4 regions of the Stenotrophomonas sp. YJH_SMC_133 genome follow, and region 1 is predicted to be linked to each of the others. Evidence: predicted binding sites of a transcription regulator. Region 1 holds the regulator's gene; each other region holds the start of a gene.
The links. Region 1 encodes FliA, which starts transcription of late flagellar genes. Its sites were predicted from a motif close to TAAAGTTTNNCNNNCNNNGGCCGATAA; they were not measured.
Positions count from the first base shown of each region.

Region 1 (7,737 bases):
GTTGACGATCGCATCCAGGCGCTTGGTGTCCACGCGCACGGTGTGCTCGGCCTCGGCCATCGGCTTGGCCGCCGGCTTGGCTGCGGGCGCCGGTACGGGCGCTGGGCGCGGTGCAGCGGCAGGTGCCGCCGCGACGGTGGCAGCAGGCTTCGCGCCTGGCGCAGCGCCGCCGTGCAGCTGGTCCAGCAGCGCTTCGAACTCGTCTTCGCTGATCAGGCCGTCGTCGGCCTTCCTGGCCGGCGCGACCGCGGTCGGTGCGTTGCCGCCATGCAGCTGGTCGAGCAGGGCCTCGAATTCGTCGTCGGTGATCAGGTCGCTGCCAGCTGCCGCAGGGGCGGCCGCAGCGACCGGCGCGGCAGTGCCACCGTTCATGTCGAACTGCGCGATCAGGTCCGGCGGCGCATAGCCTGGCTCGGTGCCGGAGGACACGGCGTCCAGCATCGACTGCAGGTAGTCCAGCGATTGCTGGGCGGCGTCGAAGTGGTGGGCCTGCAGCACCGCCTGCCCGGCACGCGCGATGCCCAGGGCCTCTTCAGCGGCGTGGCACAGCTCGACCATCGCAGTGACGCCAAGGAAGCCGGCACCGCCCTTGAGCGTGTGGTATCCACGGAACACCGCGTTGAGCTGCTCGGTGTCCTGCGGTGCCTGCTCCAGCGACACCAGCTGTTCGCCCAGGCGATCCAGGATTTCCTGTGCCTCGATGATGAAATCGGCAGTGATGTCGTCGGATACCGCGCTCATGCTTACAGCCCCAGATCCGACAACAGGTCGTCGGCGTCGTTCTGCGAGACCGCGTGGCGGTCCAGTCCCTTCAGTGCCGGCCCGGCCAGTTCCGGGTCGGTGCGATGCTGTTCCGGCGGCAGGCCGAGTGCGCCGAAGCCCTCGTGCACGCGGCGGACGATGCCGACCACGCGACGGATGATCTGCCCGGTCAGGTCCTGGTAGCTCTGGGTCAGGGCGATCTCGGTCAGGTTGTGGCGGATGCGCTCGAGCTGCGCGTCCTGGCCCGGCTGCAGGCCTTCAGCGCGCAGCTGTTCGGTCAGGCTGCGGCATTCCTCGGCCAGGTCCAGGGTGCGGTGCGTGGCCTGTTCGGTCATGGCCACCACGTGGTCCAGGCGTGCGCAGGCGTCGTCCAGCTCACCGGCCTCGCTGGGCACGGTCGGCAGCTCACCCAGTGCCTGCCCCAGCTCGCGGGCCAGCCGCGAGAGGCCGCTCATCATCGGCTGCGTACGCAGCGCGACCAGTCCGTCGATGCGCTGCCGCCAGGCGGCCTCGTCACCGGACTCGAGTGCGTCCAGGGCTTCCTGCAGGCGCAGGGAGAGGGCGCTCTTGTCGACCGTGGTATCCATCAGGCGCTGGCCGCCAGGCGTTCGAAGATCTTGCCGAGCTTCTCTTCCAGCGTCTGCGCAGTGAACGGCTTGATGATGTAGCCGTTCACGCCGTTCTGGGCGGCTTCGATGATCTGTTCGCGCTTGGCTTCGGCGGTGACCATCAGCACTGGCAGGGTCTTCAGCTTGGCATCGGCACGGATCGCCTTCAGCAGCTCGATGCCGGTCATCACCGGCATGTTCCAGTCGGTGACCACGAAATCGAACGGCTGGCTCTGCAGCAGCGACAGCGCGGCATGCCCGTCCTCGGCTTCGGCGGTATTGGTGAAGCCCAGATCGCCCAGCAGGTTCTTGACGATCCGACGCATGGTCGAGAAGTCATCGACGATCAGGATGCGCATGTTCTTGTTCAAAGCAGAGTTCCTTTGTTGTTCATTCCGGGCGGCCGGGGGCAGCCGCCTCGGGCATGTTCATTCTTCCAGGCCGGCGTCCGCCGCCTCGAAAATCTTGAGCCGGCCACGCAGGCGCAGCACCGCCTGGCCGTGGATCTGGCAGACCCGCGACTCGCTCACGCCGAGCACCGCGCCGATCTCCTTCAGGTTCAGTTCCTGCTCGTAGTAGAGCGAGAGCACCAGCTGTTCGCGCTCGGGCAGGTGGCCGATGGCCTTGCCCAGCTCGCGGCCGAACTCACCACGCTCCAGTACCTGCTGCGGGGTCGGGCCGCCCTGGGCGACGGTGTCCAGCTCGCCCTGGTCCTCGATGCGCGACTCCAGGCTCAGCACCTGGCCACGTGCGGCGTCTTCCATCAACCGCAGGTATTCGGGCAGCGGCATCTCCATCGCGGCGGCCACTTCGGTGGCGCTGGCGGCGCGGCCGCTGCTCTGTTCCAGGCGGCGGATGGTGGCGGCGGCATCGCGTGCACGGCGGTGCACGGAGCGCGGCACCCAGTCGCCACGGCGGATCTCGTCGATCATCGAACCGCGGATGCGGATCGAGGCATAGGTCTCGAACGAGGCGCCCTGGTCGGCGTCGTAGCTGCGCGACGCTTCTATCAGGCCCATCATGCCGGCCTGGATCAGGTCGTCCACTTCAACGCTGGCCGGCAACCGCGCGGCCAGGTGGTGGGCGATGCGCCGCACCAGGTCCGAATGCTGGGCGATGACCTCGTTGGCCGCCGAGCGCTGGACTTCCCTGTACTGGGCTGCGCCTTTCATGCGGCCACCCCGCGCTGCTTGAGGATGCGCTCGAGGAAGAACTCGACGCCGCCACGCGGTTCGGTCGGCGCCTGCCAGCGTGCGGTGCGACGCGCGATCTCGGTGATCGCCAGCGCGGCCGGGCTGGACGGGTAGGCCTTCACCACCGGCTGCTGGCGCTGCACCGACAGGCGCAGCCAGTCGTCCTGCGGCACGCAGCCCAGGTAGTTCAGCGAGACATCGGCGAGGAACTTCTCGCAGACGCGGGTCAGCTTTTCGTACAGCACGCGGCCCTCGTTGGGGTCGCGCACCATGTTGGCCACTACCTGGATGCGGTCCACGCCGCGTTCGCGCGACAGCACCTTGATCAGCGCGTAGGCGTCGGTGATCGAGGCCGGCTCGTCACAGACCACCACCACGGTGTCCTGCGCGGCCTGGCAGAAGGTCAGCACGCCGTCGGTGATGCCTGCGGCGGTGTCCACCACCATGATGTCCAGTTCGCGTTCCAGCTCGGAGAACACGTTGACCAGGCCGACGTGCTCGGCCGGGGCCAGCTCGGCCATGTGCCGGCGGCCGGACGCGGCCGGCACCACCAGCACGCCGTTCGGGCCTTCGACGATGACGTCGTCCAGCGAGCAGCGGCCGGCGACCAGGTCGGCCAGCGTGAAGGTCGGGTTCAGCCCCAGGATCACGTCGATGTTGGCCAGGCCCAGGTCGGCGTCCAGCAGCAGCGTGCGCTTGCCCATCCCGGCCAGTGCCACCGCCAGGTTGGCGGACACATTCGTCTTGCCCACGCCGCCCTTGCCGCCAGTGACGGCAATGGTGCGCACAGGGCCGAGCGGCTCGCTGCGGGTGGCCGACAGCGGGAAGGTCTTGGTCAGCTTGGCGTACTCACGCGACGGCATGGTTCAACTCCGGGTTGCAGGGCATATCGGCCGCTCGGCGCAAATCTTCAAGGCGAAGTACAAGATTGGCTGCACTGGCCCGGTGCAGGTCGTCCGGAACGTCCTGGCCATCGGTCACCCAGGTGATCGGCAGGGCGTGGTCCACGGCCACTGACAGGGCGTTGCCGAAGCGGCCCGTCTCGTCCAGCTTGCTCAACACCAGGCCCTGCAGGTTGGCGGCGCCGAAGCGGCGGACCACCTCGTCCATGTCGCCGAAGCTGGTGTTGGCCGGCAGCACCAGCAGGGTGCGTACCTGGCGGGCGGCGCGCAGCCACTGCAGCTGCGCGGCCAGCGCGCGGTCGCGCGGGCCCAGCCCGGCGGTGTCGATCAGCACCAGCTTGTAGTCCTTCAGGCGTTCCAGCAGCTGGTCCAGGTCGGTGCCGCTGTTGGCCTCGTGCACCGCGATGCCGAGCTGGCGGCCGTAGCCGTACAGCTGCTCGCGGGCGCCGATGCGGGTGGTGTCGGTGGTCACCAGGGCCACGTCGCGCGGCGCATGCTTCTCGGCGAAGCGCGAGGCCAGCTTGGCGATGGTGGTGGTCTTGCCGGCGCCGGTCGGGCCGACCAGGGCGATCACGCCGCCTTCTTCCAGCGGGTCGACCGGGGCGATCGGCAGCTTGCGCGAGATCAGCCCCAGCATCAGGCCGCGGCCACGATGGGCTTCGGTCTCCAGCGGGATCTGCATGGCCACGTCGCGGGCCAGCCCGGCGTCGAAACCGTACTCGTCCATCAGGTCCAGCGCGGTGGCGCGCACCGGGCTGCCACGCAGGCGCTCGTCGGTGAAGCGGTTCATCTCGCGCTCGATCACCTGGCGCATGCCGGCCACTTCCTGGCGCAGCTGGCGGATCTCGGCGTCGTCCTGGGCAACCACGGTCAGCGTCGGTGCCGGGGCCAGCATGGGGGCCGGGCTGGCTTCGCCGGCGGCTTCGACCGCTGCCGGTTCGCTGGCGGCGATCCCGGGCTGCGCTTCGGTCACGGCAGCGGTCGGCAGCGGCGGCGGCTGCACGGCCGGGGCCACGCTTTCGTGATGCATGTCGTGCGGCGGGTCGATCTGGAAGCGGGCGCGGTTGGCCGGCACGGTAGCGGCCGGTGCAACGATGGCCTCGGCGAACGGGGCGAAGCTCTGTTCGGGTAGCGCCGGTTCGTTGACGGCGGCGCGCGCCAGGGTGGCGGCGAAGCCAGTGCTGCCACGGGTCGGCACGATCTCGTCGGCGCTGTCCAGGGTACGGCCGGTGGCCCCAACGGCCGCACGGGCGAGGGCGGCCACCGCCGAGGTGGTGGCGGCGACCGGTTCCGGCGCCGGGGTGCTGCTGCGGCGGCGGGTGACCGCGGCGATCACCGCGTCGGCGGCGGTGCGCGGCTTGGGTGCCGGCGGCGGTGCGACATCACGGCGCGAGGCTTCCAGTGCACGCTGCACGGCGCTCTCGTCGTAGTTGGCCGCGGCGACGATCTCGATGCCTTCCTCGATCCGGCGGTTGGACAGGATCACGGCGTCAGGACCATGTTCCTTGCGCACCAGGTTCATGGCCGAGCGCATGTCGGCGGCGACGAATCGTTTGATTTTCATGCTGTGGTCACGGGACGAAGACGGCGGGGTGGCGGTCGGAGAACTCGGGTGGTCGGTGGTCTGCACGGTGCGGGTTCCCCTTGGTATCTGTATGTTGCGTTGGTTCGAAGGTGGTGTCTGTTTTCTGGCGCATCGGTGGGCGGCGTCAGCTGATCGTTCCGACCAGCTTCAGGCGCTTGTCCTCCGGCACCTCGCTGTAGGCCAGGACCGACAACGACGGAACGCTGTGGCGGACCAGGCGCGCCAGCGCGGCGCGCACCGGGCCCGGTACCAGCACGACCGCCGGCTCGTTTCGCGCTTCCTGCTTGCTGACACATTCGGCCAGGCTCTGGTGCAGTCGCTCTGCGAGTCCGGGTTCCAGCGCGGCGCCGTTGCCCTGCGTGGACTCCTGCAAGACACGTTCCAATTGCGGGTTGAGGGTGAACACCGGCAGCTCCGCCGACATTCCGGCGATCTCCTGCACGATGAAGCGGCCCAGCGCGGTGCGCACGGCAGCGGTCAGCACCGCCGGGTCCTGGCTGCTGGGCGCGTGTTCGACCAGCGCCTCGGCGATCTTGCGCAGCTGTCGGATCGGGATGCGCTCCACCAGCAGGTTCTGCAGCACGCGCACCACCGCCGACAGCGGCAGCGCCTTCGGCGTCAGATCTTCGACGAGCTTGGGCGCGCTCTTGGCCAGGTTGGCCAGCAGGTGCTGCACTTCCTCGTGGCCGAGCAGTTCCGGCGCATGTTCGCGGATCAGGTGCGAGAGGTGGGTGGCCACCACGGTGGCCGGGTCGACCACGGTGTAGCCCAGCGTTTCAGCCTGGGCACGCTGGTGCGGCTGGATCCAGGTGGCATCCAGGCCGAACGCGGGATCCTTGCCGGCAATGCCCTCCAGGGTGCCCAGCGCGCTGCCCGGGTCCAGCGCCAGTTCGCGGTCGGGGTGGATCTCGGCGGTGGCCACCGGCACGCCGTGCACCAGCACGCGGTAGCCGTTGGCGGGCAGTTCCAGGTTGTCGCGGATATGCACCGACGGAATCAGGAAGCCGACGTCCTGGGTCAGCTTGCGGCGCACGCCCTTGATGCGCGCCATCAGTTCGCCGCCCTGGTTGCTGTCCACCAGCGGGATCAGCCGGTAGCCGACCTCCAGGCCCAGCGGATCGACCGGGCGCAGTTCGTCCCAGCTCAGTTCGGCGGTCGGCGCAGGTGCCGCCGGGCGGCCGAGTGCGTTGAGTGCGGCCGCGTCATTGCCGGCGGCTGCCGGGTCGGTGGCTGCGGCCTTGCCCTTGCGGTAGACCTTCCAGGCGATGAAGCCGAGGATCGCGGCCAGCGTCAGGAAAGCGACGTTGGGCATGCCCGGCACCAGGCCGACCACGCCGATGATGCCGGCGGTGATCGCCAGCGCGCGGTACTGGCCGAACACCTGGCCGGTCATCGCCTGGGCCATGTCCTGCGAGCGCGAGGCGCGGGTCACCAGCATCGCCACCGCGCTGGAGACCAGCAGGGCCGGCAGCTGCGCCACCAGGCCGTCACCGATGGACAGCAGGGTGTAGGTGGCAGCGGCTTCGCCGAACGGCATGCCATGCTGCAGCACGCCCACGGCCAGGCCGCCGAGCATGTTGATGAACAGGATCAGGATGCCGGCGATGGCGTCACCGCGGATGAACTTGCTGGCGCCGTCCATCGCGCCGTAGAAGTCGGCTTCCTCGCGCACTTCCTCGCGGCGCAGCTTGGCTTCTTCACGCGTCAGCAAACCGGCGTTGAGGTCGGCGTCGATCGCCATCTGCTTGCCGGGCATTGCGTCCAGGATGAAGCGCGCGGTCACTTCCGAGACGCGGCCGGCGCCCTTGGTGATCACCACGAAGTTGATGATGGTCAGGATCGCGAACACCACGATGCCGACCGCATAGTTGCCGCCGATCACGAATTCGCCGAAGGCGGCGATGACCTTGCCCGCGGCATCGTGGCCGTTCTGGCCGTTGAGCAGGATCACGCGGGTGGACGCCACGTTCAGCGCCAGCCGCAGCATGGTGGTGATCAGCAGCACGATCGGGAAGATGGTGAAGTCCAGCGGGCGCTTCACGTAGACCACCGCCAGCAGCACCATCAGCGAGATGGCGATGTTGAAGGTGAACAGCGCATCGAGCACCGGCGCGGCCAGCGGCACCACGACCATGGCCAGCAGGGCCAGCACGATCAGTGGCGCGCCAAGGCCCTGGCGGATCATTTCCAGGGCGCGGCGGGTATTGAAGCCGGCGGAGGGCTGGGCGCTCACGGGCGGCCCCCCTTGCCGAATTCATCCACCTGGATGTGCGGGGCGTCCGGCATCGGGCCAGTGCGCCAGGCGCGCAGCTGGTAGACGTAGGACAGGACCTGGGCGACGGCCGAATACAGTCTCACGGGGATTTCCTTTCCGAGTTGGCCTTCCCGATACAAGGCGCGTGCCAAAGGCGGGGCGGAGACGATCGCGACCTTGTTGCCGTCGGCCACCTCACGGATGCGCAGGGCGGTTTCGTCCACGCCCAGGGCGACCACGGTGGGAGCATTCATGGTCCCACCCTCGTACTTCAGGGCCACCGCGTAGTGCGTCGGGTTGACCACCACCACGTCGGCGGTGGGTACCGCCTCCATCATCCGGCGGTTGGCCATCTGCTGCTGCAGCTGGCGGATGCGGCCCTTCACCTCGGGGCTGCCCTCGCTTTCCTTCATTTCCCGGCGCAGCTCTTCAC
Region 1 is NZ_JCAFTW010000019.1:26,829-34,565, reverse strand. Features, by position in the region: gene AC5P78_RS20275 (chemotaxis protein CheA) at 1-741, opposite strand, end outside; gene AC5P78_RS20270 (protein phosphatase CheZ) at 744-1,349, opposite strand; gene cheY (chemotaxis response regulator CheY) at 1,349-1,741, opposite strand; gene AC5P78_RS20260 (RNA polymerase sigma factor FliA) at 1,799-2,542, opposite strand; gene AC5P78_RS20255 (MinD/ParA family ATP-binding protein) at 2,539-3,426, opposite strand; gene flhF (flagellar biosynthesis GTPase FlhF) at 3,413-5,029, opposite strand; gene flhA (flagellar biosynthesis protein FlhA) at 5,175-7,235, opposite strand; gene flhB (flagellar biosynthesis protein FlhB) at 7,280-7,737, opposite strand, start outside.

Region 2 (7,737 bases), on a different contig from region 1:
GATGTGCGCCCCTATCCGGCAATGGCACCGATCCAGCCGATCATGCCACCGCAGGCCGAACCGACCGCCGGCGCGATCTACGCGGCCGGCCCGACCCTGCAGTTGTATTCGGACCGTCGCGCGCGCGATGTCGGCGACCTGCTGACCATCACCCTGCTGGAGAACACCACCGCGCAGACCAGTGCCAATACCGCCACCAACAAGGAATCGAACCTGAGCCTGGGCACGCCGTCCATCCTCGGTGCGCCGGTCACCCTGGGCGGCAAGGACATCCTCAGTGCGACGGCCAAGGGCGCACGTGACTTCACCGGCAAGGGCAACAGCGCGCAGAGCAACCGCCTGCAGGGCAGCGTCACGGTGACGGTGATCCAGCGCCTGCCCAACGGCAACCTGGTGGTACAGGGGCAGAAGAACCTGCGCCTGAACCAAGGCGATGAACTGGTGCAGGTGCAGGGCATCGTGCGCCCGGGCGACATCAGCCAGGACAACACCATTCCGTCCAGCCGCGTGGCCGAAGCCCGCATCGTCTACGGCGGCCGCGGCCCGGTCGCGCAGTCCAACGCGATGGGCTGGCTGAGCCGCTTCTTCAACTCCGGCCTGACGCCGTTCTGAGTATGGCCATGAAACTCTTCTCCTCTTCTTCCTGGCAGCGACGCATGACGTCGCTCTGTTATGGCGTGTTCATGGTCTTCGCCGTGGTGGCCCCGGCCAGCGCCGAACGCATCAAGGACCTGGCCCAGGTCGGTGGCGTGCGTGGCAATGCGCTGGTGGGCTACGGTCTGGTGGTGGGCCTGGACGGCAGCGGCGACCGCACCAGCCAGGCGCCGTTCACCGTGCAGAGCCTGAAGAACCTGCTCGGCGAGCTGGGCGTGAATGTTCCGCCGAACGTCAATCCGCAGCTGAAGAACGTGGCGGCGGTGGCGATCCACGCTGAACTGCCGCCGTTCGCCAAGCCGGGCCAGCCGATCGACATCACCGTGTCCTCGATCGGCAACGCGGTGTCGCTGCGCGGCGGTTCGCTGCTGATGGCCCCGCTGCGGGGCGCCGATGGCCAGATCTATGCCATCGCCCAGGGCAACCTGATCGTGGGTGGCTTCGGTGCGCAGGGCAAGGATGGCTCGCGGGTTTCGGTGAACGTGCCCAGCGTCGGCCGCATTCCCAATGGCGCCACCGTGGAGCGTGCCCTGCCCGACCCGCTGGCCAATGGCGGCGAGATCACCCTGAACCTCCACAACAATGACTTCACCACGGTCTCGCGCATGGTCGCTGCGCTCAACAATGCGTTCGGCGACGGTGCGGCGCGTGCGGTCGACGGCGTGACCGTGGCGGTTACCGCGCCGAGCGATCCGGGCGCACGCATCGGCCTGCTGGCGCGCATCGAGAACCTGGAACTGACCCCGGGCAGCGCTCCGGCCAAGGTGGTGGTCAATTCGCGTACCGGCACCGTGGTCATCGGCCAGCAGGTGCGCGTGGGACCTGCCGCGATCTCGCACGGTTCGCTGACCGTGACCATCCAGGAAAACACCAACGTCAGCCAGCCCAATGCGCTGTCCGGCGGCCGTACCGTAGCCAGCCCGCAGTCGACCATCACCGCCACCAACGACGGCAGCCGCATGTTCAAGTTCAGCGGCGGCACCACCCTGGACGAGATCGTGCACGCGGTGAACGCCGTGGGCGCAGCACCAGGCGATCTCATCGCGATCCTGGAAGCCCTGAAGCAGGCCGGCGCATTGAGTGCCGAGCTCGAGGTGATCTGATATGCGCATCAATCCCGCATTCGATCTGCACCCGGCACAACAGAACGATCCGGCGAAGATCGACAAGGTCGCGCGCCAGCTGGAAGGCCAGTTCGCGCAGATGCTGGTCAAGAGCATGCGTGACGCCAGCTTCGGCGACTCGCTGTTCCCCGGCGAAAACAAGATGTTCCGCGAGATGTACGACCAGAAGATTGCCGAGGCGATGACCCGCGGCAAAGGCCTGGGCCTGTCCGGCATGATCAGCCGGCAGCTGTCCGGCCAGGCCGCCGATGGCCCGGCGCTGGATACCCGCGTGGACCCGGCCAAGGCCAGCCGTGCCTATCAGCTCAATGCACCGGCCAAGCCGGCACCGTCGCTGCCGCTGGAAGACGGCAGCCAGGCCGTGCATTTGCTGCAGCAGATGGCCGCCGGCGCCCAGTCCGGCGCACACGCGGCGGTTGCACCGATGGAACAGGCGCTGGACCTGATCGCCGGGCGCGAAAGCAGCAGCATGCACCGCTCGCTGGGTACCGAAGATCCGTACATCGGCGGCCTGCAAGGCGAGGACTGGGCTGCCAACAGCGACCAGTGGGCGGCCACCGCCAGCAACCGCGGCACGGCCATCAGCCCGGCCGATGCAATGGCGACCCGTACCGCCGTCGCGCAGCTGGGCGAGCACACCCCGGAAGGCTTCGTCGCCAGCATCTGGCAGCACGCGCAGCGTGCGGCCAAGGAACTGGGCGTGGATGCCCGCGCCCTGGTCGCCCAGGCGGCGCTGGAAACCGGCTGGGGCAAGCGCCACATCAAGCATGCCGACGGCAGCACCTCGCACAACCTGTTCGGCATCAAGGCCAATGGCTGGAACGGCCAGCGCGCCGTGGCCGGCACCCACGAGTACGTCGATGGCGTGCGCCGCAACGAGACCGCCAGCTTCCGTGCCTACAGTTCGCCGGCCGAGAGCTTTGCCGACTACGTGCGCCTGCTGAAGACCAGCCCGCGCTACCAGCAGGCCCTGCAGGCCGGCACCGACGTGCAGGGCTTCGCCCGTGGCCTGCAGCGCGCCGGCTATGCCACCGACCCGCGCTACGCGGCCAAGATCGCCGCGATCGCCGGCGGACCGACCATCGAGCGCGCCGTCAGCGCCGTGGCCGATGCCGGCTCGCGCCTTGGCCAGACCTTCGCCAGCACCGCAACCGCGGCGCTGGGTATCACCCGTCGTTGAGGAACCCCATGTCCAGCGTACTTTCCACCGGTACCGGTGCCCTGCTCGCCTTCCAGCGTGCGTTGGCGACCACCAGCCACAACGTGGCCAACCTCAATACCCCGGGCTACAGCCGGCAGAAGGTCAACTTCGCCACCGCTGATCCCCAGAACTACGGCTACGGCACGGTCGGCAACGGCACCCGCATCACCGACATCCGCCGTACCGCCGACCAGCTGGCGATCTCGCGCCTGCTCGACAGCAGCGGCGAGCTGGCGCGCCTGAAGCAGCTCTCCGGCATGGCCGACCGGGTCAATTCGTTGTTCTCCGACGCGGCAACCAACGTGTCCGGCGTCTGGTCGAAGTTCTTCGATTCGGTCAGCGGCCTGTCCTCCAATGCCGCCGGCACCGCCGACCGCCAGAACATGCTGGATGGTGGCAAGGCGCTGGCCAACCGCTTCGTGCAGCTCAACACGCACCTGAACAACCTCAACAGCGAGGTCAACAACGGCCTGCTGGCCGGTGCCACCGAGGTCAACCGGCTGGCGCAGGAGATCGCGCAGATCAACGGTGCGATCGGCACCAACATCGCTACCGCCGCACCGGACCTGCTCGACCGCCGCGATCAGCTGATCACCCAGCTGATCGGCTACACCGGTGGCACGGCGGTGATCCAGGACGGCGGCATCATGAATGTCTACACCGCCGGCGGCAACGCACTGGTGGTGGGCACCACGGCGACCAAGGTCACCACCGTGGCCGACCCGTACCAGCCCGAGCGCCTGCAGCTGGCGCTGGAAACGCAGGGCAACACCATCCGCCTCGACCCGAAGGCGGTCGGTGGCCAGATCGGCGGCCTGCTGGAATTCCGCGACACCGTGCTGACGCCTGCCCAGGCCGAACTGGGCAAGCTGGCGGTAGGCCTGGCCGAGAGCTTCAACCAGGTGCATCACCAGGGCGTGGACCTGTATGGCCAGCTGGGGGGTGACTTCTTCAACATCGGCAATCCACGCGTCACCGCCAACAATGCCAACACCGGCACCGCCAGCCTCAGCGCCAGTTACGGCGACCTCGGCAAGCTGGACGCGCAGAACGTGGTGCTGCAGTTCGATGGCACCAACTGGAAGGCCAGTCGTGCCGACACCGGTGCGAACGTTCCGCTGACCGGCACCGGTACGGCCGCCGATCCACTGGTGATCAACGGCGTCAAGCTGGTGGTCGGCGGTACCCCGGCGGCCAACGACCGCTTCCTGCTGCAGCCGACCGCAGGCGTGGCGGGCAGCATGGAAGTGGCGGTCACCGATCCCTCGCGCATCGCCGCTGCTGCGGCAGTGAAGGGCGCGGCGGCGACGTCCAACACGGGCACCGGCAAGCTGAGCGGTGTCACCGTCAGCGATTCGACCAACGCCAACCTGCGCAATCCGGCCGCGATCGTGTTCACCTCGGCCACCACCTACACCATCGATGGGGGCCCGCCGCAGACCTACACGCCCGGCCAGACCATCAGTGCCAATGGCTGGAGCTTCGTGCTGGACGGTGCGCCGAAGGTCGGCGACACCTTCAACATCACCCCGACTCCGGCGGGCTCGTCGGACAACAGCAACGCCTCCAGGCTGTCCAAGGTGGAGAGCGCCAAGGCATTCAACAGCGGCACGGTCACCCTCAACGGCGCCCTGGGGGGCCTGACCACCCAGGTCGGTGCAGCCGCCCGCTCGGCCGAGTATTCGCTGGAAGCGCAGCTGGTGATCAATGACAAGGCGCAGGAAGCACGCGATGAAGTATCCGGCGTCAATCTGGACGAAGAGGCGGCCGACATGCTTCGCCTGCAACAGGCCTACCAGGCAGCCTCGCAGCTGATCTCCACCGCCGACAGCATGTTCCAGACCATCCTGGGAGCCGTCCGTCGATGAGCAGCCGTATCTCCACAAGCATGATGTTCAACCAGTCCGTGTCGCTGATGATGGCCAAGCAGGCCAAGCTCAGCCACCTGGAGCAGCAGATCGCCACCGGCAGCAAGATCGTCAGCGCCAAGGACGATCCGGTTGCCGCTGGTGCGGCGGTCGGGCTTGACCGCAGCCTGGCCGCACTGGACCGGATGAAACTGAATGCCGGCAACGTGCAGAACCGACTGGGCGTACAGGAAAACACCCTGGCCCAGGTCAACGACCTGATGGCGCGCGTCAACGACCTGACCATCCAGGCCAGCAATCCGGCGCTGGGCGCCGCCGACAAGAAAACGCTGATCACCGAACTGAACCAGATCCGCGAGGGCCTGTTGTCGCTGGCCAACGCCGACGACGGCACCGGCCGCTACGTGTTCGGCGGCACCAACGATGGCGATCCGCCGTTCGCCAAGATCAATGGCAAGGTGGTCTACCGTGGCGACCAGACCCAGCGCCAGATTGAAGTCGGCCCCGATACCTATGTGCGGGATGCCCTGCCCGGCAGCGAGATCTTCATGCGCATTCCTACCGGCGACGGCTTCGTCGATGGTGTTGCCGCGGCCGGCAATACCGGCAACGGCGTGCTGACCAACATCACCCGCGATGGCAGCGACAGCTGGAACGGCCAGTCCTTCAGCATCCGCTTCACCGCCGCCGACCAGTACCAGGTACTGGACGGCGCTGGCAACGTGACCGGCACCGGCACGTTCAAGGCCGGTGACAACGTGGAAGTCAACGGTGTCCGCCTGCAGATCACCGGCGCACCCGCTGCCGGTGACAGCTTCAACGTGAAGCCGGCCACCAGCCGCGACATCTTCGACACCATGGACAAGCTGATTGCCGCGCTTGATGCCGACACCGGCACCACCGCCAAGATGAGCGCGCAGCAGAACGAACTGCAGAGCGCCCTGCGCGATGTGGCCCGTGCGTCGGAACGGATGATCGATTCGCGCGCGGCCGGCGGTGCGCAGCTGAAGGCACTGGACAATGCCGCCGACATGCGTGAAGCCAACAGCGTGACCCTGAAGACCACGCTGTCGCAGATGCGTGACCTGGACTATGCCGATGCACTGAGCCAGTACCAGCTGCAGAGCACCGCGCTGCAGGCGGCACAGACGATCTTCTCGCAGATGCAGTCGATGTCGTTGTTCAACAAGATCCGCTGACGCATCTCCTGCGTCACCCCTGAAAGGCCGCGATGCCCTGCATCGCGGCCTTTTTCGTTTCTGCGTGCCCGTTCCGTCGCGCTCGCCGGGCGTGGGCTGGCGCTACCGGAAACGTGCTGCACGCATTTTCCGTGATTGCCCATCAAGCCCGGCCCTGCCCCGCCGATACCTTCATCAGCGCTGGTTGGGCATGCCCAACCGCCCTTTCCGGGGTCGCCTTCACGCCCAGCCAGGGCTGGAAAACCCGGGAAAAACAGCCTCCGGCACCGAATTGCAGCATCGACGGAATTCACGGCTAAAGGTTGTTGACAAAGCGCCGTTATTCATTTGGCAACAGCGAAGCACACAGCCACACAAAAAAACAGGCGGCGCTTCGTTTCATTCACCAACGGGTTCCATATAAGAGGAGACGACCCCATGGCACAGGTAATCAACACCAATACGATGTCGCTCAACGCTCAGCGCAACCTGAGCACCAGCGGCAGCTCGCTCGCTACCACCATCCAGCGCCTCTCGTCCGGCCTGCGCATCAACAGCGCGAAGGACGACGCGGCCGGCCTGGCCATCAGCGAGCGCTTCACCACCCAGATCCGCGGTCTGGACGTGGCCATCCGCAACGCCAACGACGGTATCTCGCTGGCCCAGGTCGCCGAGGGTTCGCTGAGCGAAGTCGGCAACAACCTGCAGCGCATCCGTGAACTGGCCGTGCAGTCCTCCAACGCCACCAACTCGGCCAGCGACCGCAAGGCCCTGCAGGCTGAAGTGACCCAGCTGGTCTCGGAAGTCGACCGCGTGGCCAAGCAGGCTGACTTCAATGGCACCAAGCTGCTGGACGGCTCCTTCACCAGCCAGCTGTTCCAGGTCGGCGCCAACGCCGGCCAGGCCATCGCCATCAACAGCGTGGTCAACGCCAAGGCTGATTCGCTGGGCGCGGCAACCTTCGCCAACGGCTACACCGGCACCAGCCTGGCCGCCGCCGACAAGGCCACCGCCGACACCACCTACTCCGGCCTGCAGATCTCGGTGACCCCGCCGGGCGGCACCGCCACCACGGTCACCATCAACGACTTCACCGTGAAGGCGGGCGAATCGATCACTTCGGCCACCTCTGCCGCGATCAACAACAAGCTGGGCGAAACCGGCGTCATGGCCTCGGTCAATGCCGGTGTGATCAGCCTGGCCTCGGTCAAGGACGGCCAGACCTTCACCCTGGGCGTCAGTGCCGCAACCCCGCCGGCCGGCGCCACCGCCGCGACCATCGCCGGCCTGGGCCTGACCGAAACCAGCACCAACGGCGGTCTGCTGACCGGCGCCACGGCCAACTTCGTCAAGGACCTGAACGTCACCACCGCCGAAGGTGCGCAGAAGGCGCTGTCGATCGTCGACAAGGCCCTCGAGTCGGTCAACAGCGTGCGCGCCGACCTCGGCGCGATCCAGAACCGTTTCACCTCGGTGGTGGCCAACCTGCAGACCTCCTCGGAGAACCTGTCCGCATCGCGCAGCCGCATCCGCGATACCGACTTCGCCAAGGAAACCGCCGAACTGACCCGCACCCAGATCCTGCAGCAGGCCGGTACGGCCATGCTGGCCCAGGCCAACCAGGTACCGCAGAACGTGCTCAGCCTGTTGCAGCGCTGACATGAGCCGCCCCCGGGGCACGTCGGGGGCGTCTAACCCAACTCACGTGCAAC
Region 2 is NZ_JCAFTW010000025.1:160-7,896, reverse strand. Features, by position in the region: gene flgH (flagellar basal body L-ring protein FlgH) at 1-612, shown strand, start outside; gene AC5P78_RS20880 (flagellar basal body P-ring protein FlgI) at 615-1,757, shown strand; gene flgJ (flagellar assembly peptidoglycan hydrolase FlgJ) at 1,759-2,958, shown strand; gene flgK (flagellar hook-associated protein FlgK) at 2,967-4,847, shown strand; gene flgL (flagellar hook-associated protein FlgL) at 4,844-6,046, shown strand; gene AC5P78_RS20860 (flagellin) at 6,464-7,684, shown strand.
Region 2: the regulator FliA is predicted to act here: its motif matches at 6,343-6,369, upstream of AC5P78_RS20860 (flagellin).

Region 3 (7,737 bases), on a different contig from region 1:
GCCGACCAGAATGCGGCGATCGAGCCCGGGGGCGGCGGCAGGACGGGGCGCTGCGGCGGCCGGGACAGCGGCGGCCGGCGTACTCATCGCCGGGCACCTATCCGTGCAGTGCACGGCATGTTGGGGGTCATTGGAATGCGCTCAGTGAAACTCCGGGGAGCGCAGTCTAGGGAGCCGGTACCCTGCGAAAAATGGCGCAACCCGCATCCCAGGCGTGCGCCAGGCGCACGCATGCAGATGTCAGCGCGGGGCCTCCCCTGCGCTTTCGCACATGGTCTTGATCGAGCGCCGCAGCCACTGGTGGGCGGCGTCGTTGTCCAGGCGTGGATGCCAGGCCTGCACGATGGCGGCGGTCCGCACCGGGATCGGCAGCGGGAACAGGCGCAGCGGCAGGCGCATGCTGACGATCCGCTCCAGCATCACGCTCGGCATCTGCGGCAGGATCAGGTCCGATTCGGCCGCCGCGAAGATCGCGCCGTGGAAGGTCGGGCTGATCAGCGCCACCCGCCGCTGCAGGCCCAGCGCGGCCAGATCATCATCGATCGGACCACGCGGCAGGCCGCGGCGCGACACCGCGATGTGGTCGCAGGCGGCAAAACGCTCGGCGCTGATCTCCTCATCGAACAACGGATGATCTTCGCGCGCGGCGCCCATGAACGAGGTACTGAACAGGTTCTGCACCTTGGTATCGGGCGCATGCTTGCCGGCCGTGCTGATGTACAGGTCGATCCGGCCCTGCGCCATCGCATCGTCATCGGTATCGCCCTCGGGCACGAAGCGCAGCACTGCGCGCGGCGCCTGCTGGCGGAACAGCTCGCGCAGGCGTCCGCCGAACCCCCCGACGAACACATCATTGGCACGCACGCTGAAGGTCCGCTCGAGCACGCGCATGTCCACTTCACGACCGGCGTTGAAGACGCGGTGGGCCTGCTCGATCACATCGCGGACCTGCTCGCGCAGCTGCAGGGCGCGGGGCGTGGGCGCCAGACCGCGGCCGGCACGCACCAGCACCGGGTCGCCCAGCGCGTTGCGGATCCGGCCCAGGGTACGGCTCATCGCCGGCGCGCTCAGGTTCATCCGGCGCGCGGCGGCGGCCACGCTGCATTCGTCAATCAGCACGTCCAGTGCCAGCAACAGGTTCAGGTCCGGCAGGGGCATGACAGTCTCCAGTAAATCAGATGACTTTACGGCACTTGCAACCACGGTGGATTGCGTTCGACGCATTCATTGACTGCCGCGCACGGCATGGGTGCGCGCGGTGACATCGGCGACCATCCCCGGCCTGCCAAGGAGACATCCATGTTCAATACCCTGCTGGTCGCCCTGGATGGTGGCCCCCAGCACGCACGCGTGCTCGACCTGGCCGCCGCCATCGCCGGCCCCCACAGCCGCCTGCACCTGCTGTGCGTGCTCGACCCCGAATTCGCGCTGGCGGCCGATGCCAGCGAAGCCGACCGCATCGAGTACCCGGAAGCCGCCCGCCAGCGCTCGCGGGCCGAAGCGGTGCTGGCCGAAGCCCTGGCCGAGCTGCGCGAACGCGGCATTGACGCCATCGCGCAGATTCCCTCCGGCGACCCGGGCGAAGTGATCAGCGAGCAGGCCCGGCGCCTGAAGTGCGACCTGATCGTCATCGGCCACCGCCACCTGTCCCGGCTGGAACGCCTGTTCGAACCCTCGATCGGGCAATGGACCATCGACCACGCGCCCTGTCCGGTGCTGGTGGAAACCCGCGACCCACAGCCCTAGCCACCATGGCCTCCCGTTCCCCGTTGTTTCCCACCCGGGTCAACTACCGCGCCTTCGGTCGACAGTTCGGCCGCGGCGAACAGGCGCTGCTGGGCGCGATACGGCAGTTGCGCGACCCCGATCTGCAGGCCGATGGCCTTGCCCAGCTGAGCGGACTCGGGCTTGGCCAGGAGGGATGCGACGCCTTCATCGGCCTGCTGCCGCTGCTGGCCACCCCCGCCGCTCCGATCGATCTGCTGCCGGCCGGCTCTCCCTTCATTGCCGCCAGCGAATTGGACCTGCTGGTCTGCCTGCTGCGCATCGCACAATGGCGGCATGCGCGGCCCCGCGAAGACGACACGCTGGCACCCTTGCGCCGGCAACTGGCACGCTGTGCGATGGCCGTGCAGGCGGCAAACCTGCCGTTGCGGCAGCGCTCGTTGTCACCGGTCGGGCTGAGGCTGCTCGATCCGACCGGCTGGTTGCGGCAGCGATAAGCCGTCGCGCCCCCCGTGTGATCGCATGCAGAGAGCTGCTCAGCAGTCCATCGTTCCGTGCGTGCTGCCCTCGTCATCCAGCACGTGCGCATGCAGGATCACCTGGTTGCGGCCAGCCCGCTTGGCGGCATACAGGCCGGCATCGGCGTCTGCCAGCAACTGATCGGCACTGGCCAGAGCCGGCGGATGCAGGTAACCCACGCCGACGCTGATGCTGACCGGGCCTTCCGGCAATGGCAGCGCTTCGACCGCTTCGCGCAGCCGCTCGGCCAGCGCCAGCACGCCCGACAACGGGCTTCCGGGCACGATGACGGCGAACTCTTCACCGCCATAACGCGCAACGCTGTCACCACCGCGACCGGCTATGGCCTTCAGCACCCCGGCCACCGCTTGCAGGCAACGATCACCGGCTGGATGGCCGTGCTGGTCGTTGAAGGCCTTGAAGTGGTCGATATCCACCAGCAGCAGGCCCAGCTCGGTGCCGCTGCGCCGTGCGCGATTCCACTCGGACGTCAGCCGTGCGTCGAACTCGCGGCGGTTGGCCACGCCGGTCAGGCCATCCTGCCGCGCCAGTTGATCCAGTGCTGCCTGGCGTTCCAGAAGATCGGTCTGCAGCAGGACGCTGCGCAGGCCGAAGCCAAGGGTGGCTACGACGAAGCCGGCAACGGCCAACGGCCGCGCATGATCGACCACCAGCGTGCCAACCACCAGCAGCAGCAATGGCAGGATGATCGGACCGGCGGCCTGCACCGTCCTCGCCAGCCGCGGGTGCGGCGTTGTGCCTGCGTCCGGCGCCGTGTCCAGCGCCAGGCAGGCGATCAGCAGGAAAGGTATGTCAATCAGCAGATCGTTGAACGCACCGAATGCATCGTCGGACGTGTAATGGTTGATGTAGTAGGCCACCAGCAGATAGGCCATCGCGTACAGCGCCAGTGCGCGGAAGAACCTGCGCCGTTCGGGCACGTCGCCGGCCAGCCATCGCACCACGGCGAACGCGGCGATACACAGGTTCTGGATGTCGAACATGCGCTGCATGTTGGACATCGCATGGGCGTCGACCTCGACACGGGCGGCGAACGATGCGGTGTGCACGAAGAACAGCACACCCAGCAGCGCCGCCATCGCCGCGTCGATCAGGCTGATGCTCAGGCGCTCGCGGCGTGCCCGCGCCAGGATGAACACCAGGGGCACGCCATACAGCACGTACAACAACAGGCTGACGCGTGGGGTGAAGTCAGCCCGGCCGGCACCCAGCGCATCCACCATGTTGAACGTCATGCCGCCGGCCCACAGCAGCAGTGCCATCGCGGTAGAACGCCAGCCCAGAGCGGCGCGGTCACGTTGCGCCCGCACCAGGCACGCGGCGGCGGCCAGCAGCGGTGCGCCGGTCAGGAAAACGAAGGAGCCTACCCCGGCGGGGCCAGGCCACAGGGCCAGCACCAGGCCATGGCACAGCACATACAGCAGCGCCAGCACTACCGGCATGCATCCCCCCGATCCGCAAGGCCGTCTACGCGCACGATAGCGCGCCGGCACGCCACAGCGGCGTGATCCACTGCGGCAAAACGACACTCCGAGTGCACCGCGATGGTAGTGCCGGCCGCTGGCCGGCAAACCCAATGAATCACAGGGCTGCAGGTTGCCGGCCAGCGGCCGGCGCTACCGGAAAGCCCTCAGCCCTGCAGGGCGCGGGCGTGGTGGGCGATGTGCTCGCCGATGAAGCTGGCGATGAAGTAGTAGCTGTGGTCGTAGCCGGGCTGCAGGCGCAGGGTCAGCGGATGGCCGGCGGCGTCGCAGGCCTGCTGCAGGCGCTGCGGCTGCAACTGGGTCTGCAGGAACTCGTCCGCCTCGCCCTGGTCGACCAGCAGCGGCAGGCGCTCGTCAGCCATAGCGATCAGCTCGCAGGCATCCCATTGCGCCCAGTCGGCCGGGTTGTCGCCCAGATAGGCATGGAAGGCCTTCTGCCCCCACGGCACGTGGCTGGGCGCGACGATCGGCGAAAACGCCGACACGCTGCGATAGCGCCCGGGGTTACGCAGCGCGATCACCAGCGCGCCATGGCCGCCCATCGAATGGCCACTGATCGCGCGCGCGTTGGTCACCGCGAAGTTCGCCTCGATCAGCGCCGGCAGCTCCTGCGCCACGTAGTCATGCATGCGGTAGTGCTTCGCCCACGGTGCGCGGGTGGCATTGAGGTAGAACCCTGCCCCCTTGCCCAGGTCGTAGCCCTCGGCATCGGCTACGTCATCACCGCGCGGGCTGGTGTCGGGCGCGACGATGATCACACCGTGCTCGGCCGCATAACGCTGCGCGCCGGCCTTGGTGATGAAATTCTGCTCGGTGCAGGTCAGGCCGCTCAGCCAGTACAGCACCGGCAGCTTCTGTGTTTCCGCCTGCGGTGGCAGGTACACGGCGAACTGCATGTCGCAGCCCAGCGTGGTCGAATGATGGCGGTAGACGTCCTGCCAGCCGCCAAAACATGCGCGGTGTTCAATGCGTTCCATGGTGCTCTCCTGCGCGGCGCGTCAGCGCACGCGTGCTTCTGGTAGATGCCGACCTTGGTCGGGTTATCCACGCCCGGCGTGGATGCCTTGGTTGATCCGTTCATCCAGCTGTGCCAGCAGGCGCAGCAATGATTCGACGCCAGGCTGGCCGTCCAGGTTGCGATACGCCGCCACCGCCACGTCGCTGCGTGGTGGCCACTGGCCGTCGGCGCGGGCTTCGTGCAGGCGCGGCAGGAATACCTGCGCAAGCCACTGCTCGAACGGCATGCCATCGTCGCTGCCGAAGGCCGAAGTCACCGCACGCGGTGGTCCCACCTCGCCGTCGACCCAGCCCAGCGCACGCAACGCCTGCTCGATCGGCACCACCAGGGCCGCGCGCGGGTCTTCCGCACGCGGCCGGCGCAGGGCATCGAACCAGCCCATGACGCGGCTCAGTAGTGGACCACCGAACGGATCGACTTGCCTTCATGCATCAGGTCGAAGGCGTCGTTGATCTTGTCCAGGTCCATGGTGTGGGTGACGAACGGAGCCAGTTCGATATCGCCCTTCATCGCATCCTCGACCATGCCCGGCAGCTGGCTGCGGCCCTTCACGCCGCCGAAGGCGGTGCCCATCCACTTGCGCCCGGTCACCAGCTGGAACGGACGGGTGGAGATCTCCTGGCCCGAACCGGCCACGCCGATCACCACGCTCTGGCCCCAGCCACGGTGCGCGCATTCCAGCGCCGCGCGCATCACGTTGACGTTGCCGATGCACTCGAAGCTGTGGTCCACGCCCCAGGTGGTCATTTCAACGATGACCTGCTGGATCGGCTTGTCGAAATCCTTCGGATTGATGCAGTCGGTGGCACCGAATTCGCGCGCCAGCTCGAACTTGGACGGGTTGGTGTCCACCGCGATGATGCGGCCGGCCTTGGCCTGGCGTGCACCCTGGATCACCGCCAGGCCGATGCCACCGAGGCCGAACACGGCCACGCTGTCGCCTTCCTGCACCTTGGCGGTGTTGTGTACCGCGCCGATGCCGGTGGTGACGCCGCAGCCGAGCAGGCAGACATGTTCCGGGTTGGCGTCCGGGTTGATCTTGGCCAGCGAGACTTCGGCAACGACGGTGTACTCGCTGAAGGTCGAGCAACCCATGTAGTGGTACAGCGGCTCACCGTTGTAGCTGAAGCGGCTGGTGCCATCGGGCATCACACCCTTGCCCTGGGTGGCGCGCACGGCCACGCACAGGTTGGTCTTGCCGCTCTTGCAGAACAGGCACTCGCCGCACTCGGCGGTGTACAGCGGAATCACGTGGTCGCCGGGCTTGACGCTGGTCACACCCTCGCCGACCTCCACCACGATGCCGGCACCTTCATGGCCCAGCACCACCGGGAACAGGCCTTCCGGGTCATCGCCGGACAGGGTGAACGCATCGGTGTGGCAGACACCGGTATGGGTGATCTTCACCAGCACCTCGCCTGCCTTCGGCGGGGCGACGTCGATCTCGACGATCTGCAGCGGCTGGCCGGGACCAAAGGCGACGGCGGCACGGGATTTCATGGGTGGACTCTCCAGAGACAGGCAATGACAGGATGGGCGGCGCCATGTTGCGCCATCGTTTATTTCAGGTACGAGCGGATCAACGCGCTCATGTCGCGCACGCGTTCGGCGCGTTGTTCATCGGAGGCTGCGGGTTGCCCGAACTCCTCGCGCAGATGAGCCTCCATCACCTCGGACATCAGGCCGTTGACCGCGCCACGGATGGCGGCGATCTGCTGCAGCACCGGCCCGCAGTCGGCGCCGGCTTCCAGCGCGCGGTCCAGCGCATCGCACTGGCCGCGGATGCGGCGCACGCGGGCCAGGACCTTTTTCTTCTCTTCGGGGGAGTGCGGCATGGCGGGCCATCTCGGAACTATACTGGGGGACAGTATACAAGCCGAAGTCACGAACTCAATCCTGGCCGGCTCAATCGAACAATCCCTCACCCGCCAACCGGGTCAGTTCATCCACCACGTAGCGCACCTTGGGCCGCAGGTGGCGCGTCGGTGGCCACAGCGCGTGGATATCGATGTGCCGTTGCATGTGCGCATCCAGCACCGACCGCAGCGCGCCGGAATCCAGGTGACGGCGTACCAGTGAAACCGGCATCTGGCAGATACCAAGCCCGGCGATGGCCGCCTCGATCACCGCGTCGCCGTCATTGAGTTGATACGGCGCATTCGGGATGAATGTCCCTTCGTCCTCCTCGCTACCGATCCGCCACCACACCGGTTGCCCGTGGCGGAAGCCAACAATGCTGCGGTGCTGCGCCAGTTCCTCCACCGTGCGTGGCACGCCGTGCGCCTGCAGGTACTCCGGCGATGCGCAGGTGACCAGTCGCTGACGCCCCAGCCGCCGCGCCACCAGATGCTCGGCCTGGTGCAGCCCGCCGAAGCGGATCAGCAGGTCGATGCCTTCCTCGACGGGATCGACGAAATGATCGGTGAAGGTCATCGTCAACTGCAGGTCCGGGTACTGCCGGCACAGCCGCAACAGCACCGGCAGCACCACCAGGCGCCCGAACGAGGATGGCATGTCGATGCGCAGCCGCCCGCTGGGCAGGCCGGCCGAACCCAGGCAGGCCTCGGCGGCGGAGATTTCTTCCAGCGCCGCCGCGCACGATGCGTAGTACGCCTCGCCATCGGTGGTCAGCGCGATGCGCCGCGTGGTGCGGTGGAACAGGCGCACCCCCAGCCGCGCTTCCAGCCGGGCGATGGCCTTGCCCACCGCCGAGCGCGAGATGCCCAGCGCGTCGGCGGCCTCGGTGAAGCTGCCTGAGCGGGCCGTGGTGACGAACGTGACCAGGCCATTCAACGATTCCAGCGGCAGCATCGTTCGCGCTCCATTGGGGACAAATAGTCCCGCACCCAGGGAGATCGAAGCGCTTTATGCGCCCGCATGTCAACTCCATCCTGTGTGCATCGCGCCGCTGGCGCCTTCCCCCGCATCGAGATGACCGACATGACCGCCGCCCTGTTCCGCCCCTTCGAC
Region 3 is NZ_JCAFTW010000002.1:366,401-374,137, reverse strand. Features, by position in the region: gene AC5P78_RS04260 (MFS transporter) at 1-87, opposite strand, end outside; gene AC5P78_RS04255 (LysR family transcriptional regulator) at 241-1,158, opposite strand; gene AC5P78_RS04250 (universal stress protein) at 1,300-1,746, shown strand; gene AC5P78_RS04245 (hypothetical protein) at 1,752-2,222, shown strand; gene AC5P78_RS04240 (GGDEF domain-containing protein) at 2,262-3,707, opposite strand; gene fghA (S-formylglutathione hydrolase) at 3,896-4,726, opposite strand; gene AC5P78_RS04230 (YqcC family protein) at 4,790-5,149, opposite strand; gene AC5P78_RS04225 (S-(hydroxymethyl)glutathione dehydrogenase/class III alcohol dehydrogenase) at 5,158-6,267, opposite strand; gene frmR (formaldehyde-responsive transcriptional repressor FrmR) at 6,327-6,602, opposite strand; gene AC5P78_RS04215 (LysR family transcriptional regulator) at 6,673-7,578, opposite strand; gene AC5P78_RS04210 (alkene reductase) at 7,708-7,737, shown strand, end outside.
Region 3: the regulator FliA is predicted to act here: its motif matches at 3,816-3,842, upstream of AC5P78_RS04240 (GGDEF domain-containing protein).

Region 4 (7,737 bases), on a different contig from region 1:
GGGCTGCGTCGATATCCAGGGCCGGAGCCACCTCGACGGGGGTGGAAGCCTGCTCCAGTTCCGCCAACGGCCGCCATGAGGGCATGCCTTCGCACCAGAGCAGGGTGCGCGCCGTAACCGTCCCTTCCTGCTGCAGCTGGCGAAGACCGGCCAGATCCACCGGCCCACTGCTCTGCCTGCCATTGGCGTACCACCATTGTGCTTCCTGCATGTTTTCCGTCCTTGCTACCTGCATCGACAAACTGAAATCGTTGTCCGCGCCTACAGCGCGGTACTGCCCAGGGTCTGCACCAGCTGATGGCGCGCACCCGGCGCAAGCGTAATCTGCTCCGGGCCTGCGTTGGCCACTTCCAGGCATACGTAATCGCGCCAGCCCTCGCCGACATCGGCCATCCTGGCTGCCGCCTCGGCACCCGGATTCCAGACCACCAGCGTCTGGCTGCCTTCGCTGCGGATCTCGATCCGCCGCTGTAGTACGGGATCATGCAGCACGTAATGGCCGCCGGCACCGGTGTAGATGCGATCGCTGCGACCGGGATCACGTGGATCGCGCAATGACCACGGTCCCTGTTGCAGGCGCAGCTGCGCATAGTCCTCGTACTTGTCCAGGTACTGCAGGCCGTCAAGGCCCTCGACCTCGACCCGCTTGGCATCGCCCACCCGGAAATAGCTGTGCAGGGCCTGGGTGAAGGTCACCGGCGAGGTTCCGGTGTTCTCGGTGACCAGCTGCTGGCGCAGCTGGCGGCCAATGCGCAGCTGCATCTGCAGGCGCAGGCCGCGATCGGCGCTGGGCGCAGGCGCCAACTGCAGCTCGACCTCGCCATCATCGCGCTGGCTGGCCTGCAGAAGCTCCCAGCGCGCGGTACGTACCAGGCCATGCGCCGGTACATCGGCGCTCTGGCCCTGGCGACCGAACCACGGCCAGCACACCGGGACGCCACCGCGGATGGGCGTGGGCAGCTCGGCGCGCGTGGGCGAAAGCCACAGCAGATCGGGCTGCCCATCAGGAATGAACGACAGCAGCTGGCCGCCGAACACGCTGACGACCGCCGTGGCGTTGGCGGTTCGCACCTGCCAGGCCTCCAGGCCGTGATACAGGCCGGTGCTGATGTCCGGATTCGACTGCATGCGATGACGCTCCTTGAAGACCGCGGCGATGATGTCGCGGTCAACGTGCCGCCGGCAAGGCTTTCTGCCCAGCGGGTGCGATGGCGGTCGCCTCTTCCTGCAGCGTGCGCAGGATGCGCTGGCCTGCGCGGCCGTCCACCTCGCTCCAGCCCAGGCGCTGCTGCTCGGCCTGGATCGCGCGGCGCGTGGCGGTACCGATCATGCCGTCGGCGGCACCGATATCGTGGCCGCGGGCCAGCAGCAGGGTCTGCAGCTGGCGGCGCTCATCGCGGCCCAGGCCCGGGTCATCGGTCGGCCAGGCGGTGGCCAACCCGTTGCCGCCACGCAATTGGTCAGCCAGCGTCGCGATCGCCAGCGCATAGCTTTCGGCGGCGTTGTAGCTGTAGATCGCGTCGTAGTTGCGGAACACCAGCAATGCCGGGCCCTTGTTGCCGGCCGGCAGCAGCAGCGCGGCGCGCGCATCCGCCGGCAGGTTGGCTGGAGCCAACACGCTGCCATCCAGCGCAGTCACGCCCTGCGCACGCCAGTCGGCCAGGGCGCGACGCTGGGTGCGGCCGGCCTGGCTGGCGTTGAAGCCCGCAGGAACGCGGACTTCCATGCCCCACGGCTCGCCGCTGCGCCAGCCGGCGCGCTTGAGGTAGTTGGCGGTGGAGGCCAGTGCATCGGGAATGCTGCCGACCAGATCGCGGCGGCCATCGCCATCACCGTCCACGGCGATGCGTGCATAGGTGCTGGGCATGAACTGCGTATGCCCGAAGGCACCGGCCCAGGAGCCGGTGAGCCCCTGGGCCTGCAGGTCGCCGCGGTCGATCAGCTTGAGCAGCGCCAGCAGTTCACCGCGGAAGAAGGGTTGGCGACGGCCGGCGCAGGACAGCGTGGCCAATGACTGCAGCAGCGGGCGCTTGCCGAACACGCGGCCGTAGTCGCTCTCCACGCCCCAGACCGCGACGATAGTGGCCGGATCGACGCCGTACTGCGCCGACACGCGATCGAGCAGGTCGCGGTGCTGCTGCAGCAGGGCGCGGCCATCAGCCACGCGCTGGCGATCGACCAGCGCGGCCAGGTAGTCCCAGATCGGCGTGGTGAATTCCGGCTGCGCATCAAGCAGGCCGAGCACGCTGGGGTCCGGGGTGAGGCCGGCGGTGATCGCGTTGAAACGGTCGGGACTGATGCCTTGTGTCACAGCGGTGGCCTGCAGGCCCGACAGGCAGCGGCTGAACGCCGGATCGATGTCGCCGGCAGGAGCGGCGGGCGCTGTCGGCGCCGAGGCAAGAGCGGCCGCCAGGCCGAGCGTGGTCAGAATGGGCATGGCGTCCTCCGTGTTGCCGTTGCACGGCCATCTTAGGGGTAGCGGTGCTGCTGAACCTGAAGCGGTACCGGCTGGCCGTCCGCCCTAGATGGCACGCAACAGGCGCAGGCCATAGGCCGGGCCTTCAGCATCCCAGCGCTGCATGACCTGCAGGCCAGCCGGCCGCAGCAGCGCTTCGAAGCTCTCGTCGGTGTACTTGTGGCTGTATTCGACGCGGATCGGTTCGTCGGCCTCGAAATGGAAGGTCCGGCCATCCAGATGGACGTCCTGTGCCCGCTGGCTGACCAGATCGGTCTCGATGCGCAGCCGCGCGACGCTGTAGCGGGCACGATGACGGAAGCCCTGCAGATCGAAGTCGCTGCCGACCTCGCGGTTGAGGCGGGCCAGCAGGTTCAGGGTGAATGCGGCGGTGACGCCCTGCGCATCGTTGTAGGCCGCCTCGATCAACGCCGGGTCCTTGTGCAGGTCGATGCCGACCAGGGCCAGGCCATCACGCCCCATGGTCTGGCGCATCGCGCGCAGCAGCGCGACCGCGTCCTCGCCTTCAAAGTTGCCCAGCGTGGAACCGGGGAAGAACAGCAGCCGTCGCGCGGGGTCGCGTTCGGGCATGGGTACGGCGACGGGACGGGTAAAGTCGGCACAGACCGGCAGCATCTCCACCTCGGGCAGCGCCGGGGCCAGATGGTCGATGCTGGACAGCAGCGCGGCACGCGAGATTTCAATCGGCGTGTAGGCCACCGGGTCGTGCAGGGCGGCCAGCAGCAACGCGGTCTTGCGGCCACTGCCGCTGCCCAGTTCCACCACGTGCAGATGCGGCCCGACGCTTCGGGCGATGTCCTGCAGTACCCGTGAAAGCAGGGCCAGCTCGGTGCGCGTGGGGTAGTACTCGGCGGTCTGCGTGATCTGCTCGAACAGGCGCGAGCCGCGCGCATCGTAGAAGTACTTGGACGGCAGCTGGCGCGGCGTGCGCGACAACCCGGCCACCACGTCGGTGAGGATCTGCTGGCGGCCAGGGGTGAGATCGGTCAGCGCCTGCAGTGCGTCGTGCACCGTACTCATGCGAGGTCCCTGGCCAGGCGCAGCCCGGAGAACTGCCAACGCGCCGGGGGCATGAAGAAGTTGCGGTAGCTGGCACGCACGTGGCCACGCGGCGTGGCGCAGCTGCCACCGCGCAGCACCCATTGTCCGCACATGAACTTGCCGTTGTATTCACCGAGGTTGCCGGCGAAAGGGCGGAAGCCCGGGTAGGCGCCATACGCGCTGTGGGTCCATTCCCATACATCGCCGAACAGCTGACGCAGTCCACTGCCCCCGGCAGCCTGCGGGTGCAGCCGATCGTCATCGGCAAAATGACCGCGAGGCGGCAGCGTTGCGGCGGCAGCCTCCCACTCGAACTCGCTGGGCAGGCGCGCGCCGGCCCAGCGGGCGCAGGCATCGGCCTCGTAGTAGCTGAGGTGGCAGACCGGCGCATGCGGATCCAGTTCGCGCCAACCGCCCAGGGTGTACTCGCGCTGCAGGGCGCCATCCCAGTACAGCGGGTGCTGCCAGCCCTCGGCTTCGCGCAGCGCCCAGCCTTCGCTGAGCCACCAGCGCGGTTCGCGGTAGCCGCCGGCGTCGATGAAGGCGCGGTACTCGGCATTGCTGACGGGGCGCTCGGCCAGTGCGTGCGCGGCGAGCAGCACGCGATGCGCCGGCGATTCGTTGTCGTAGGCGAAGGCGGTGTGCTGCGGCCAGGCTGCGGCGCCGATGGTGACGATGCGCTCGGGCGACTCGATCCAGCCCTGCGCACTGGCAGCGCTGGTTGCAGGCTGCAGGTCCTCGCGGTAGGCCGGCTGCAACGGATTGCACCAGAACGCGTGCTTGATGTCGGTGAGCAGCAGTTCCTGGTGCTGCTGTTCGTGCTGCAGGCCCAACTGCAGGTGCTGCAGTGCCTGCTCATCAAGGTCGCCTGCCGCCAGCCGCGATTGCACCTGTGCATCGACCTGCTGGCGGTAGTCGCGCACCTGCTGCAGCGATGGCCGCGACAGCAGCCCACGCTGCGGCCGGGCATGCGCCGGGCCGAGGCTCTTGTAGTAGCTGTTGAACAGGTAGTCCCAGGCAGGGTCATGCGCCGGTGCAGGTGGGAAGCCGGCCAGCACGAAGCATTCGAAGAACCAGGTGGTGTGGGCCAGGTGCCATTTGCTCGGGCTGGCATCGGCCATGCTCTGCAGCATGGCATCTTCGGCGCTGAGGGGGGCTGCCAGGTGCATGCTGCGGTTCCGCACACATGCGTACTGGCGGGCGAGATCGCGCTGCGGGGCAGCGACGGCGGTGGCTACGCTGTCCATCCGGGCAGCATCTGCGCAACAGGGTGAGTGCGATGTCATCGTTCGACGTCAACGCGTTCACATGCGTGACCATCCCGCATTCAAGAAGCCGGTGCGAACGCCGCTAACGGCAATGCTGCGGCCGCGTCGTCACCGCGCTGGAATTCCTGCTTGCCCCTGCATCCGCTCCGCCAGCCTGCGCATTACCTGTTCGTGCTGCCCGCCGTGCTGGTTGCCGTGGTGCTGTGGGCAGCACTGGGCAACGAAGACGTTGCCAGTCCGGCCCAACGCATCCTGCCCTGGCTGCTGGCCTGCCTCGGCGCCGGCCTTGCCCTGCTCTACCACCAGGTGCGTACGCTCTGCCTGCTGCTGGTGGTGGCGGTCATGTTCGCGCTGCTGCACCAGGACGTGGGCGGCTACCTGCACAGCGGCCACGTCACGGCGCTGACACCGCTGCGCTTCCATGCCATTTCGGCCTGGTTGCCCTTGCTGTTCGCGGGCCTGGCATTGTGGCCCGAGCGCGGGCGGCGCCGCCACGACCTGCTGTTGCGGAGTGTTGCCAGTGGCACCGCGCTGATGATCTTCCTGCTGCTGGCCACGCAGCAACCCCGGGGCATGCACGATCTGCTGTCCAACCGCCACTGGAGCTGGATTCCGGCCGACTGGAACGCGCTGGCACAGCTGCCAGCGCTGCTGTTCCTTCTGGCAACCGCCGCGCTGGGCTGGCAGGCCTGGCGGCATCCGCGCCCGTTGCACACGGCGATGCTGCTGGCCCTGCTGTGCCTGTGGTGGATGCTGCCACGGGTGTTCCTGCAGCCGGTGCTACTGCCGGCACTGGCCAGCGCGGCCCTGCTGCTGATGCTGGGCGCGATGCTGCAGGAGTCCTTCCATATGGCCTTCCGCGATGAGCTGACCGGCCTGCCGGGGCGCCGCGCCTTCAATGAGACCCTGCAGCGGGCGCGCGGCACCTACAGCATCGCGATGGTGGACGTGGACCACTTCAAGTCGTTCAACGACACCCACGGCCACGACACCGGCGACGATGTGCTGCGCCTGGTGGCCTCGCGCTTGGGCCGGGTGGGCGATGGTGGCCGGGCGTTCCGCTATGGCGGCGAGGAGTTCGCGGTGGTGTTCCTGGATCGTCCCGCAGCGGCCTGCGTGGATGCAGTCGAGGCGCTGCGGCAGACCATCGAGGACACCCGCATGCAGCTGCGCGACCGGAGCACACGCAGCCGCGACGATGAAACGGGGCGCCGGCAACGAGGACGCGGCGGAAGCGGGCAGACGGTGCAGGTGACGGTGAGCATCGGGCTGGCAGACAGCCGCGTGGATGAGCGGCCAGCGGCAGTGATCAAGGCCGCCGACCAGGCGCTGTACGCAGCCAAGGACGGTGGCCGCAACCAGGTCCGCGCGCATGCCGGCCAGCGCGTGCTGGCGGCACGCGGCGGCTGAGGCTCACACCGCGTCGAGGTAGTACCAGCGGCCGTCGACGCGCAGGAAGCGGCTGTGCTCGGCCATCTTCACCGCGCTGCCGCCGCCCACGCGGTAGCGGGCGGTGAAGCGCACTTCGGCGCTGTCGGCGCCGGTGACGGTGTGCTCGTGCACGGTCAGGCCCAGCCAATGCGTACGCTGGCCGGGCGCATCATCCAGCGACAACTCGGCCGGACGGGTATCCGGATGCCAGCTCTGGCGCAGATAGTCCGCCAGCCCCCGCACATAGGCGCTGTAACGTGATCGCATCAGGCGCTCGGCATCGGGGGCGGCCTCACCGGCATGGAAACGGCCACAGCAGGCGGCGTACTCGGCGGGAAGGCCGCAGGGGCAGGGATCGGTGGGTTTTCGGCTCATGCGGACATTGTCGCCGGGTTGTCCGGATGGATCCACGCGGGGCACCGGTCAACCAGTGCAGGACAGGCGTATGCTGTCGCGCCCCCATATCGATTGATCGCCGTGCTGGAACTGGTTCCCCCTGAGTTGTGGTGGCTGGTGGTCATCGCCTTCATCGCCGGGCTGGTCGATGCCGCCGTCGGTGGTGGTGGGCTGGTGCAGCTGCCTGGCCTGTTCACGGTGCTGCCGCAGCAGACGCCGGCGATGCTGTTTGGTACCAACAAGTTCAGTTCGATGTTCGGTACCGGTGCGGCCGCCTGGCGCTATGCGCGCAACGTGCGCTTCCCGTGGAAGCCGGTGTTGTTCGCGGCCGGCACGGCCTTCATCTTCTCCTTCGCCGGCGCCACCGCGGTAAGCCTGCTGCCCAAGGACGCGGTGCGCCCACTGGTGCTGGTGCTGCTGGTCGCGATGCTGGCCTACACACTGTGGAAGAAGGACTTCGGCGCGCTGCACCGTCCGCAGGAGATCGGTCGCCGCGAACTGGTGATCGCGCTGGCGATCGGTGCGGCGATCGGCTTCTACGATGGCTTCTTCGGGCCGGGCACCGGCAGCTTCCTGATCTTCCTGTTCGTGCGCCTCTTCGGGCTGGATTTCCTGCGCGCCTCGGCGGCATCAAAGGTGGTGAACCTGGCGACGAATGTGGCGGCGATCTCGTTCTTCGTGCCGACCGGCAACATCCTGTGGCTGTTCGCGCTGCCGATGGCGGCGGCCAACATCATCGGCTCGGTGGTGGGCACGCGCCTGGCGCTGAAGGGCGGCACGCCGTTCATCCGCAAGCTGTTCGTGGGGCTGGTGGTGGTGCTGATCGCGCGGATGGCGTGGGATACGTTCCGCGCTGCGTGAACGCGGTTGCCGGCCAGCGGCCGGCACTACCGGGTCATGAACCCCGCCCATGGGTAGTGCCGGCCGCTGGCCGGCATCCCCATCCGATCAGGTCATGAACCCCGCCCATGGATAGTGCCGGCCACTGGCCGGCATCCCCATCCGATCGGGTCATGAACCCCGCCCATGGGCAGTGCCGGCCGCTGGCCGGCATTCCCCATCCGATCGGGTCATGAACCCCGCCCATGTAGTGCCGGCCGCTGGCCGGCATTCCCCTTCAATCGG
Region 4 is NZ_JCAFTW010000004.1:383,059-390,795, reverse strand. Features, by position in the region: gene AC5P78_RS08315 (DUF2628 domain-containing protein) at 1-211, opposite strand, end outside; gene AC5P78_RS08310 (D-hexose-6-phosphate mutarotase) at 262-1,128, opposite strand; gene AC5P78_RS08305 (lytic murein transglycosylase) at 1,169-2,437, opposite strand; gene egtD (L-histidine N(alpha)-methyltransferase) at 2,522-3,496, opposite strand; gene egtB (ergothioneine biosynthesis protein EgtB) at 3,493-4,764, opposite strand; gene AC5P78_RS08290 (GGDEF domain-containing protein) at 4,915-6,195, shown strand; gene AC5P78_RS08285 (YchJ family protein) at 6,199-6,591, opposite strand; gene AC5P78_RS08280 (sulfite exporter TauE/SafE family protein) at 6,694-7,473, shown strand.
Region 4: the regulator FliA is predicted to act here: its motif matches at 4,845-4,871, upstream of AC5P78_RS08290 (GGDEF domain-containing protein).